Regions from separate parts of the Streptomyces sp. NPDC024687 genome, predicted to be linked through region 1. Evidence: riboswitches for the same ligand, from Rfam matches in the RefSeq annotation. Region 1 holds a riboswitch; the other holds the start of a gene.

Region 1 (4,331 bases):
CAGCACCAGCGCGCACCCCTGGTCGGACACCACCGGCACCTCCTTCGCGACCAGGTTCATGCCGTCCCGGATGGGGTTGACCAGCGCCACGTCGGCCAGCCGGTACGCGGCGAGGGAGCGCGCGAAGTCGTCCTTCAGATTCAGCAGGACCGGCGTCCAGCCCGGTGTGCCGAACGTGTCGTTGATCTCCTCCGCAACCCGCTGCACCTCGGCCGTGTAGTCCCGGTACACCGCCAGGTCCTGCCGCGAGGGATACGCGAACGCCACGTGCACGACCCGCTCGCGCCACTCCGGCCGCGACTCCAGCAACCGCCGGTAGGCCCGCAGCCCGCGCACGATGTTCTTGGACAGCTCGGTCCGGTCCACCCGCACGATCGTCTTCCGGCCCGCGCCGATCTCCTCGCGCAGTCCGACGATGCGTTCCTCGACATCGGCCTCGTGGGAACGCGCGCGCAGGAAGTCCGCGTCCGCGCCCAGCCCGTGCACCCCGATCCGGGTCTCGCCGAGCCCGTCCGCGAGCTCCGTACAGCAGGCCGTGAACGCGTCCGCCCAACGCTGGGTGAGGAAGCCGAGCCGGTCGGCGCCCAGCATGCCGCGCAGGAGCCGGCCCGCGATGTCGTCGGGCAGCATCCGGAAGTAGTCCACCGGCGCCCACGGCGTGTGCGAGAAGTGGGCGATGCGCAGGTCGGGACGGAGTTCACGGAGCATCCCCGGCACCAGGCACAGGTGGTAGTCCTGGACCAGGACCGCCGCCCCCTCGGCCGCCTCCTGAGCCAGCGCCTCGGCGAACGCGCGGTTGTACGTCTCGTACGACGCCCACTGCCGCCGGAACTCCGCGTCGAAGGACGGCTCCAGCGGGGTCTGGTACAGCAGGTGGTGGACGAACCACAACACCGAGTTGGCGATGCCGTTGTACGCGTCGGCGTGCACGTCGGCCGGGATGTCGAGCATGCGGACCCCCGCCTCGCCGACCCCGCGCCGGACCGCCTCGCGGTCGCCGTCGCCGAGCGCCGAGCACACCCACAGGGAGCCCGCGTCGGAGCCGATCGCCGACAGGCCCGAGACCAGCCCGCCGCCACCGCGTTTGGCATGCAGCGAGCCGTCCTCGCGCACTTCGTACGAGACCGGGCCGCGGTTGGACGCGACCAGCACCTGAGCAGCACTGTTGGTTGACGCCATACGCCTCAACCTAGCCCGGCCCCCAAACGCTCAAACGTGCGGTTGCGCACTTCCGCGCACTTACGCGACCTTCCGCTCCGCGTACTCCGCGATCTCCACCATCGGCGGCCGCTCCTCGGTGTCCACGGAGTACGTCCGCGGCTCGAAGCCGTCCCGGCCCCGCTCGAACTGGGTAATGGCGGGCCGGATCATATGGCCGCGGGCCAGCCTCAGCTGGGCGGTGCGGTAGATCGCCGCGGACATCCGGCCCAGGGCCTGACCGTCCTGGTGGCGGTGCTTGCGCACCCCGACGTCGACCTGGGCGAGGGCGTCGAGACCGACCAGGTGCAGGGCGTCGACCAGCATGCCCAGCTCGATGCCGTAACCCACGGGGAACGGCAGCTGCTCCAGCAACGAGCGCCGGGCCGCGTACTCGCCGCCCAGCGGCTGCACGAAACCGGCCAGCTGCGGCCAGTGCATGTTCAGCAGCGGGCGCGCCATGAGCTCGGTGACCCGGCCGCCCTGCCCGGCGGCGCCGCCCAGGGGACGGTCGTACATGCCCTTGACCAGGTCGACCCCGGGATCGGTGAGCAGCGGGCCGACGATGCCGGAGACGAAGTCCGAGGAGAACTCCTTCAGGTCGGCGTCGATGAAGCAGACGATGTCCCCGCTGGTGACCAGCAGGGAGCGCCACAGGACCTCGCCCTTGCCGGGCACGGCGGGTATGCGCGGGAGGATGTCGTCGCGGTGGACGACCCGCGCGCCTGCCGCGGCCGCGACCTCGGACGTACGGTCGGTCGATCCCGAGTCGACGACGACGATCTCGTCGACGAGCGGGACCTGTTGCATGAGGTCATGACGGATCACGGCGACGATGTCACCGACCGTCTCCTCCTCGTTGAGCGCGGGCAGGACGACACTGACGGTCTGCCCCGAGCTCCGCTTCGCGGCCATGATCCGGTGGAGCGGGCGATCAGTCGCGGACCAGGACCTGGTGGCCAGCCAGCGCTCGACTTCGTTCAGCACAGTGCGCGGCTCCTTAGCGTGCCCGCCGCTGGAAGCGGCTGATGGGTAGGTCATCTCGCGGTTCGGACGTCTCTCTCAACTGTCCTGGTCGTCGGTTACAGTCTTGAACAACGCGGATGACCATCGCATGTCCTGGGTGGCCGCCGTTAACAACTTCATACCGCTCATCCAGAGGGGCAGAGGGATACGGCCCGATGAAGCCCCGGCAACCCTCCAGTCGGTTCTCGTAGCGATCGCTGGCGATCGTCTCCGCGAGGCTCCCGACTCGGGAAGGTGCCAAATCCGTCTCACGGCGAAGTGCGTCGTGAGGAAGATGAGGAGAAAGGGCCTCGCCTCCATGGCTGCGCAGACTGTTGCAAGCACCACGAACTCCGTCGATCTGGGTCCCGCCGCGGCACTGAGCTGCCGCGAATGCGGCCACCGCGTCCCGCTCGGCCCGGTCTTCGCCTGCGAGGAGTGTTTCGGCCCGCTCGAGATCGCGTACGACTTCTCGGCCTACGAAACCGAGGAGCTCCGCAAGCGCATCGAGGCGGGACCTTCGAACATCTGGCGCTACGCCCCGCTGCTGCCCGTCCCCGCGGACGTGGCCGACAAGCCCAACATCAACCCCGGCTGGACCCAGCTCGTCAAGGCCGACAACCTCGCCCGCGAGCTTGGCGTGACCGGCGGCCTGTACATCAAGGACGACTCCGGCAACCCGACGCACTCCTTCAAGGACCGCGTCGTCGCGCAGGCCATCGAGGCCGCCCGCGCCTTCGGCTTCACCACCCTCTCCTGCTCCTCCACCGGCAACCTGGCCGGCGCCGTCGGCGCCGCCGCGGCCCGGGCCGGCTTCCGCTCCTGCGTGTTCATCCCGCACGACCTGGAGCAGGGCAAGGTCGTCATGGCCGCGATCTACGGCGGCGAGCTCGTCGGCATCGAGGGCAACTACGACGACGTGAACCGCTTCTGCTCCGAGCTGATCGGCGACCCGGCCGGTGAGGGCTGGGGCTTCGTCAACGTCAACCTGCGGCCGTACTACGCGGAGGGCTCCAAGACCCTGGCGTACGAGATCTGCGAGCAGCTGGGCTGGAAGCTCCCCGACCAGCTGGTCGTGCCGATCGCCTCCGGCTCGCAGCTCACGAAGATCGACAAGGGTCTGCAGGAGCTGATCAAGCTGGGGCTCGTCGAGGACAGGCCGTACAAGATCTTCGGCGCGCAGGCGGAGGGGTGCTCGCCGGTGTCGGTGGCGTACAAGGCCGGGCACGACGTGGTCCGCCCCCAGAAGCCGGACACCATCGCCAAGTCGCTGGCCATCGGCAACCCCGCGGACGGTCCGTACGTGCTGGACATCGCGCGTCGTACCGGCGGTGCGGTGGAGGACGTGAACGACGAGCAGATCGTCGACGCGATCAAGCTGCTGGCGCGGACCGAGGGGATCTTCGCGGAGACCGCGGGTGGCGTGACGGTGGGTGTGACCCGCAAGCTGATCGAGAACGGCGTCCTCGACCCGACGAAGACCACGGTGGTGCTGAACACCGGCGACGGTCTCAAGACCCTGGACGCGGTGGCCGGTACCGGGCTCACCGCCACGATCCGTCCGAATCTGGACTCTTTCCGAGAGGCTGGCCTCGCATGAGCGTCAACGTCCGCATCCCCACCATCCTGCGCACCTACACCGGCGGCAAGGCCGAGGTGCAGGCCGAGGGTGGGACCCTCGCCGAGGTCATCTCCGATCTGGAGAAGAACCACACCGGTATCGCGGCGCGTGTTCTCGACGACCAGGGCAAGCTGCGGCGGTTCGTGAATGTGTACGTGAACGACGACGATGTGCGGTTCGAGCAGGGGCTGGAGACGGTGACGCCCGACGGGGCCGGAGTCTCCATCATCCCGGCGGTCGCCGGCGGGTGACCGTATGACTGGTCATTACCTTCGGTAACAGAAATTACCGAGTGTTCATCCGATTGCCCTCTCCGCGAAGAAGCGGAGGGGGCAATTCTCTATGGTTGAGCACGGTACAGTTGGGGAACCTGCTGCTTCCTTCATGCCGCACGCATATGAGTTCCGACTTCGGATGCGACGAGAAGTAGCCAAAGTGTGTGGGTTCTTTGCGTCTTATGCTCCTTTTGTGGGGCCCGACTTGCCCCGAATTCGGGCGAATTCTCACT
Region 2 (4,331 bases), on a different contig from region 1:
CTGAACGGGTCAGGAACAACAGAGCGCGGCGGACACGCGCAGGAGATCGACATGAGGCCGGGAGTGGAGGTGGACGGAGCGAAGTGTGCTGGTCACTCCCGTCACCTCCTCCTTCTGGGCGGCGCGGCGGCGCCCGGCAGATCTCGTCGTGAGTCACAACACCCCGGCCTCACGGGATGTTCCCAACCGTGGGCCGGGCCGTGCTGCGTCCCCGTGCGAGGGAGCCGGACGCAGAGATGCCCTGCACGGCTTCCTGGCGGTGGGTCAGGAGTTGTCCAGCGGCAGCCCGGGCGGGTTGACCTCCGACTTGGAGACGGCGTCGTGGGAGAGGTTCCACGCGGCGAGCCACTTGGCGTACTGACCGTTGTCGATCAGGTAGTTGATCGCGTCGGCGAGGGGCTTGGCGAGGCCGCTACCCTTCTTGGCGGTCGCGGCGATCAGGCCCTGGAGCGTCTCACCGGCACCGGAGTACTGGCCCGCGATGCGGGTCGCGTTGGGTGTGCTCGCGGTCTGGGTGACGTGGTAGGAGGAGTTGGGGCTGGGACCCAGGTAGGCGTCGATCTTGCCGCTGGCGAGGGCCAGGTAGATGCTGGGGCTGTCCTGGAAGTACTTGATGGTGAGCTTCTTGCCCTCCTTCTTCAGCTTGGCCTGCCACTCCAGCAGGATCCGCTCCTGGTTGGTGCCGGCTCCGACCGAGACCGTCTTGCCCGCGAGGGCCTCGTAGTCACCGTCGAAGGTCCACTTCGAGGTCTTGAGCGTCTCGAAGGCGAGATCGTCCTTGCGGTAGGAGGCGAACTCGTACTTCTGCTTGCGCTCCTCGGTGTCGGTGATGTTGGAGAAGCCGACGTTCACCTTGCCGCTGTCGATGCCGACGAAGAGGTTCTCCCAGGTGAACCGCTTGACCTCGGGCTTCAGGCCGAGGACGGCGGCGACCAGGCGGGCAAGGTCGCTCTCGGAGCCGGTGAGGGTCTTCTGGTCGCTGCCCACGAAGCCCAGCGGCGGGGAACCGGAGGGCAGGGTGCCGGAACCGATGACCAGCTTGCCGCTCTTCTTCACGGCGGCGGGCAGTTCGGCGCTGATGGACTTCACCTCGGCGACCTTGAGAGTGGTCTCCTTGGCGGCGCCGTTGGACAGGCGGCCCACGGTGACCGTGCCCGCGCTGTCGGTCGTCCTGGTGGCGGCGTCGCTGTCACCGCCGCAGGCGGCGAGCCCGCCCGCAAGGGTGGCGACGGTGGTCGCCGCGGTGATGCCGCGTATCAGGCTGCGTCGGGAGGGGTGAACGGGCATGGCTGTCCTTAGGAGTTGAGAGAGTTGAGAGAAACAGGCGGTGGGAAAAGGGGTTCAGAGGACCTTGCTCAGGAAGTCCCGGGTCCGTTCGTTGCGCGGCCGGTCGAGGACCTCGGAGGGCGGGCCCTGCTCGACGATGCGTCCGCCGTCGATGAAGACGACCCGGTCGGCGACCTCGCGGGCGAAGCCGATCTCGTGGGTGACGATGACGAGCGTGGTGCCGCTGGTCGCCAGGTCCTTGATGACGGCCAGGACCTCACCGACGAGTTCGGGATCGAGGGCGGAGGTCGGCTCGTCGAAGAGGATGACTCCCGGTCGCAGGGCGAGGGCGCGGGCGATGGCCACGCGCTGCTGCTGGCCTCCCGACAACTGCCGGGGGTATGCGCCGATTTTGTCACCGAGTCCGACCCTGCCGAGGAGTTCGCGGGCCAGTTCCTGCGCCTGCGCCCTGCCGAGCTTGCCGGTCGCCACCGGCGCGGCGGCCACGTTGTCGAGGACGGTCAGGTGCGGGAAGAGGTTGAAGTTCTGGAAGACGAACCCGATGCGGCTGCGCTGGGCCAGGATGGCGCGCTCGCTGAGCTCCTTCAGCCGGTCACCCTGCCGGCGGACGCCGATCAACTCGTCGTTGACGCTGACATAGCCGATCTCCGGCTTCTCCAGGTGGTTGATGACCCGCAGCAGGGTGGACTTCCCGGAGCCGGACGCGCCGAGGATCACGGTGACCTCGCCGGGCCGCACGGTCAGGTCGACGCCGTCCAGGACCCGGTGGGTGCCGTACCACTTGTGCACGCCGTGCACTTCGAGCGCGACGGGGGTGATGTCGGTGACGGTCATATCGCGGTCTCCCTGCGGACACGCGCCGTGAGGTCGGTGAGACCGGCGCGCAGTTTCTGGAGCGGGGTCGGCGGCAGGGAGCGGGTGGCGCCGCGGGCGTAGTACCGCTCGACATAGAACTGCACGACGGAGACGGCACTGGTCAGGATCAGGTACCAGACGGTGGCGACCAGCAGCAGCGGCACGATGTCTCCGGGGTAGGTGGAGCCCATGGACTGCACGCTGCCGAACAGGTCGAGCAGGGAGACGTAGAAGACCAGCGAGGTGCTCTTGATGAGGCCGATGAGCTGGTTGACGTAGTTCGGGGTGATCGAGCGCAGCGCCTGCGGGAAGACGATCATGCGGAACTGGTAGCCCTTCGGCAGACCGAGGGCCGAGGCCGCTTCGTGCTGGCCCTGGTCGACGGAGAGGATGCCGCCGCGGACCACCTCCGCGGCGTAGGCGGCCTCGTTGAGGCTGAGGCCGATCACCGCGATGACCATGTCGGTGGCGAGCCGGGACTCGTCGAAGGAGAAGAAGGCAGGACCGAAGGGGACGCCCACGCTCAGGGTCTTGTACAGGGCGCTGAAGTTGTAGAGGAACAGCAGCAGGACGATCAGCGGAATGGAGCGCAGAGCCCACACGTAGGTCCAGCTCACCGCCCGCAGCACCGGGCTCTTCGAGAGCCGGGCCAGGGCGAGCAGAATGCCGCCGAGCAGGCCCAGCACCGCACTGTAGGCGGCGACTTCCAGAGTGATGACCAGCCCGTCGAGGACGGTCGGCCGCAGGAACCAGTAGGCGAACCGGTCCCACTGGTAGAACGGGTTGGTCACCAGGCCGTGGACGAACTGGGCCGTCAGGACCAGGACGACGGCGGTGGCGATCCAGCGGCCCGGTCGCCGCAGCGGCAGAACTCGCTGCGCCGCGAGCGGCTTTGACGGGGTGTCGGGCTGCGGCGGTGCCTCGGTGACGGACACGGCAGCGCCTGGGGGTTCACTCATGAGGGGCTCCGGCGGAGTCGGGTTTCCCCTGGGGCACGGCGAACACGGCGTACTACGGCGGCAGTACGGGATGCTCGGGCACCGGGGGCTGGGCGGACGACGGCACACCGCGAACGCGGTGTTCGTCAGGAACGCGGGGGCTGCGGAGGCGGAACGTCAGCCCCGACAGCGGGCGCGGCCCGGTGCGGTACACAGTGCGCTGCTCACGCGGAGGAGATCGACGCTCCGGTCGGCCACGAGCACGTCCGTGTACGGCTGTACGCAGCCCGGGGAGCGGCGCGTGGCCGTCCTGGAGACTGCGTACATGTCCGTCACCGTGCTCTTCCGGCCCCTGGGGCCCTCGCGCTTACCGAAACGCCGTCCGGTCCGGTCGTCACCTGGGGCACCCCACCGCCGAGCGAGGGTTGCCGGTCAGCAAGCCAGGGCATGTCGCTGACACTCATGACCGTTCTGGGCCGTAGTTAAGACAAATGCCCGAACGAATGTCAATCGTGGTCCAACAGTTGGAACGGTCAGGACGTGCGGGCGCTGTGCGAGGCCCAGTCCAGAATCTGTACGGCGGCCCCTGCGGCCTCCAGGCCCCGGCAGTGGGCGTGGTGCCGGCGGGCGATGCCGTCGAGGTCGAGGTGGGTGCCGAAGGCCGGGTGGGCGGTCAGCCGGCGGGCGTAGGCCCACAGGGTGGGGTGGTCGGCGATGCGCTGGACCGCGGCGGCGTCGAGGTGGTCGCGGTGCACGGTGTCGAGTTGCACGAGCGTGACCCACAACTCGACGTCGGCCGCCGTGATGTGATCCCGGATCAGGTAGCTGCGGCCTTCCAGCCAGCGCTCCAACGAGCCCAAGGTGTCCAGCAGTTGCTCCAGCGCGGCGGTGCGGTCCGCGGCGGCGCCGCCCGCCGACCCGGCCTGCTGCGCGGCCTGCTCGACGGCCCTGCCCATCCGCTCCACGGCGTCGGTCTCCGACTCCGCTCCGCACGGGTACAGCGCCGGCCGGCCGCCGCCGAAGTGCCGGGCGAGGTCGCGGGTGATGTCGGCGGCGTGGGTGCTGACGATCCGCCCCGACCAGTCGTCGCTGAGCACCGGCGCGACGGCCGCGCCGGTGTACCGGTGCGCGCTGGCCTCGTACAGCGGGCGCAGCGCGGAGTGCCCCCCGTCCGGACAGTCGGGGACCGGGTCCAGGAAGGTCACGGGACAGACGTCGTCGAGGCCGAGCAGGCTGTGCACGACGGCGATG

The links. Region 1 has a riboswitch for S-adenosylmethionine ahead of thrC (threonine synthase). Riboswitches for the same ligand answer to the same signal wherever they lie in the genome.
Region 2: it holds a riboswitch for S-adenosylmethionine, as region 1 does, so the genes downstream of both, ACZ39I_RS08825 (amino acid ABC transporter permease) here and thrC (threonine synthase) in region 1, are expected to answer to the same signal.

What each region holds. Positions count from the first base shown of each region.
Region 1 covers NZ_JBVHLJ010000006.1:451,496-455,826, reverse strand. Annotated here, with positions in the region: gene ACZ39I_RS25645 (alpha,alpha-trehalose-phosphate synthase (UDP-forming)) at 1-1,179, opposite strand, end outside; gene ACZ39I_RS25640 (glucosyl-3-phosphoglycerate synthase) at 1,240-2,184, opposite strand; SAM riboswitch class I at 2,346-2,504, shown strand; gene thrC (threonine synthase) at 2,522-3,802, shown strand; gene ACZ39I_RS25630 (MoaD/ThiS family protein) at 3,799-4,074, shown strand.
Region 2 covers NZ_JBVHLJ010000002.1:527,604-531,934, forward strand. Annotated here, with positions in the region: gene ACZ39I_RS08810 (putative leader peptide) at 10-105, opposite strand; gene ACZ39I_RS08815 (transporter substrate-binding domain-containing protein) at 265-1,287, opposite strand; gene ACZ39I_RS08820 (amino acid ABC transporter ATP-binding protein) at 1,342-2,121, opposite strand; gene ACZ39I_RS08825 (amino acid ABC transporter permease) at 2,118-3,101, opposite strand; SAM riboswitch class IV at 3,439-3,548, opposite strand; gene ACZ39I_RS08830 (glutathione S-transferase C-terminal domain-containing protein) at 3,614-4,331, opposite strand, start outside.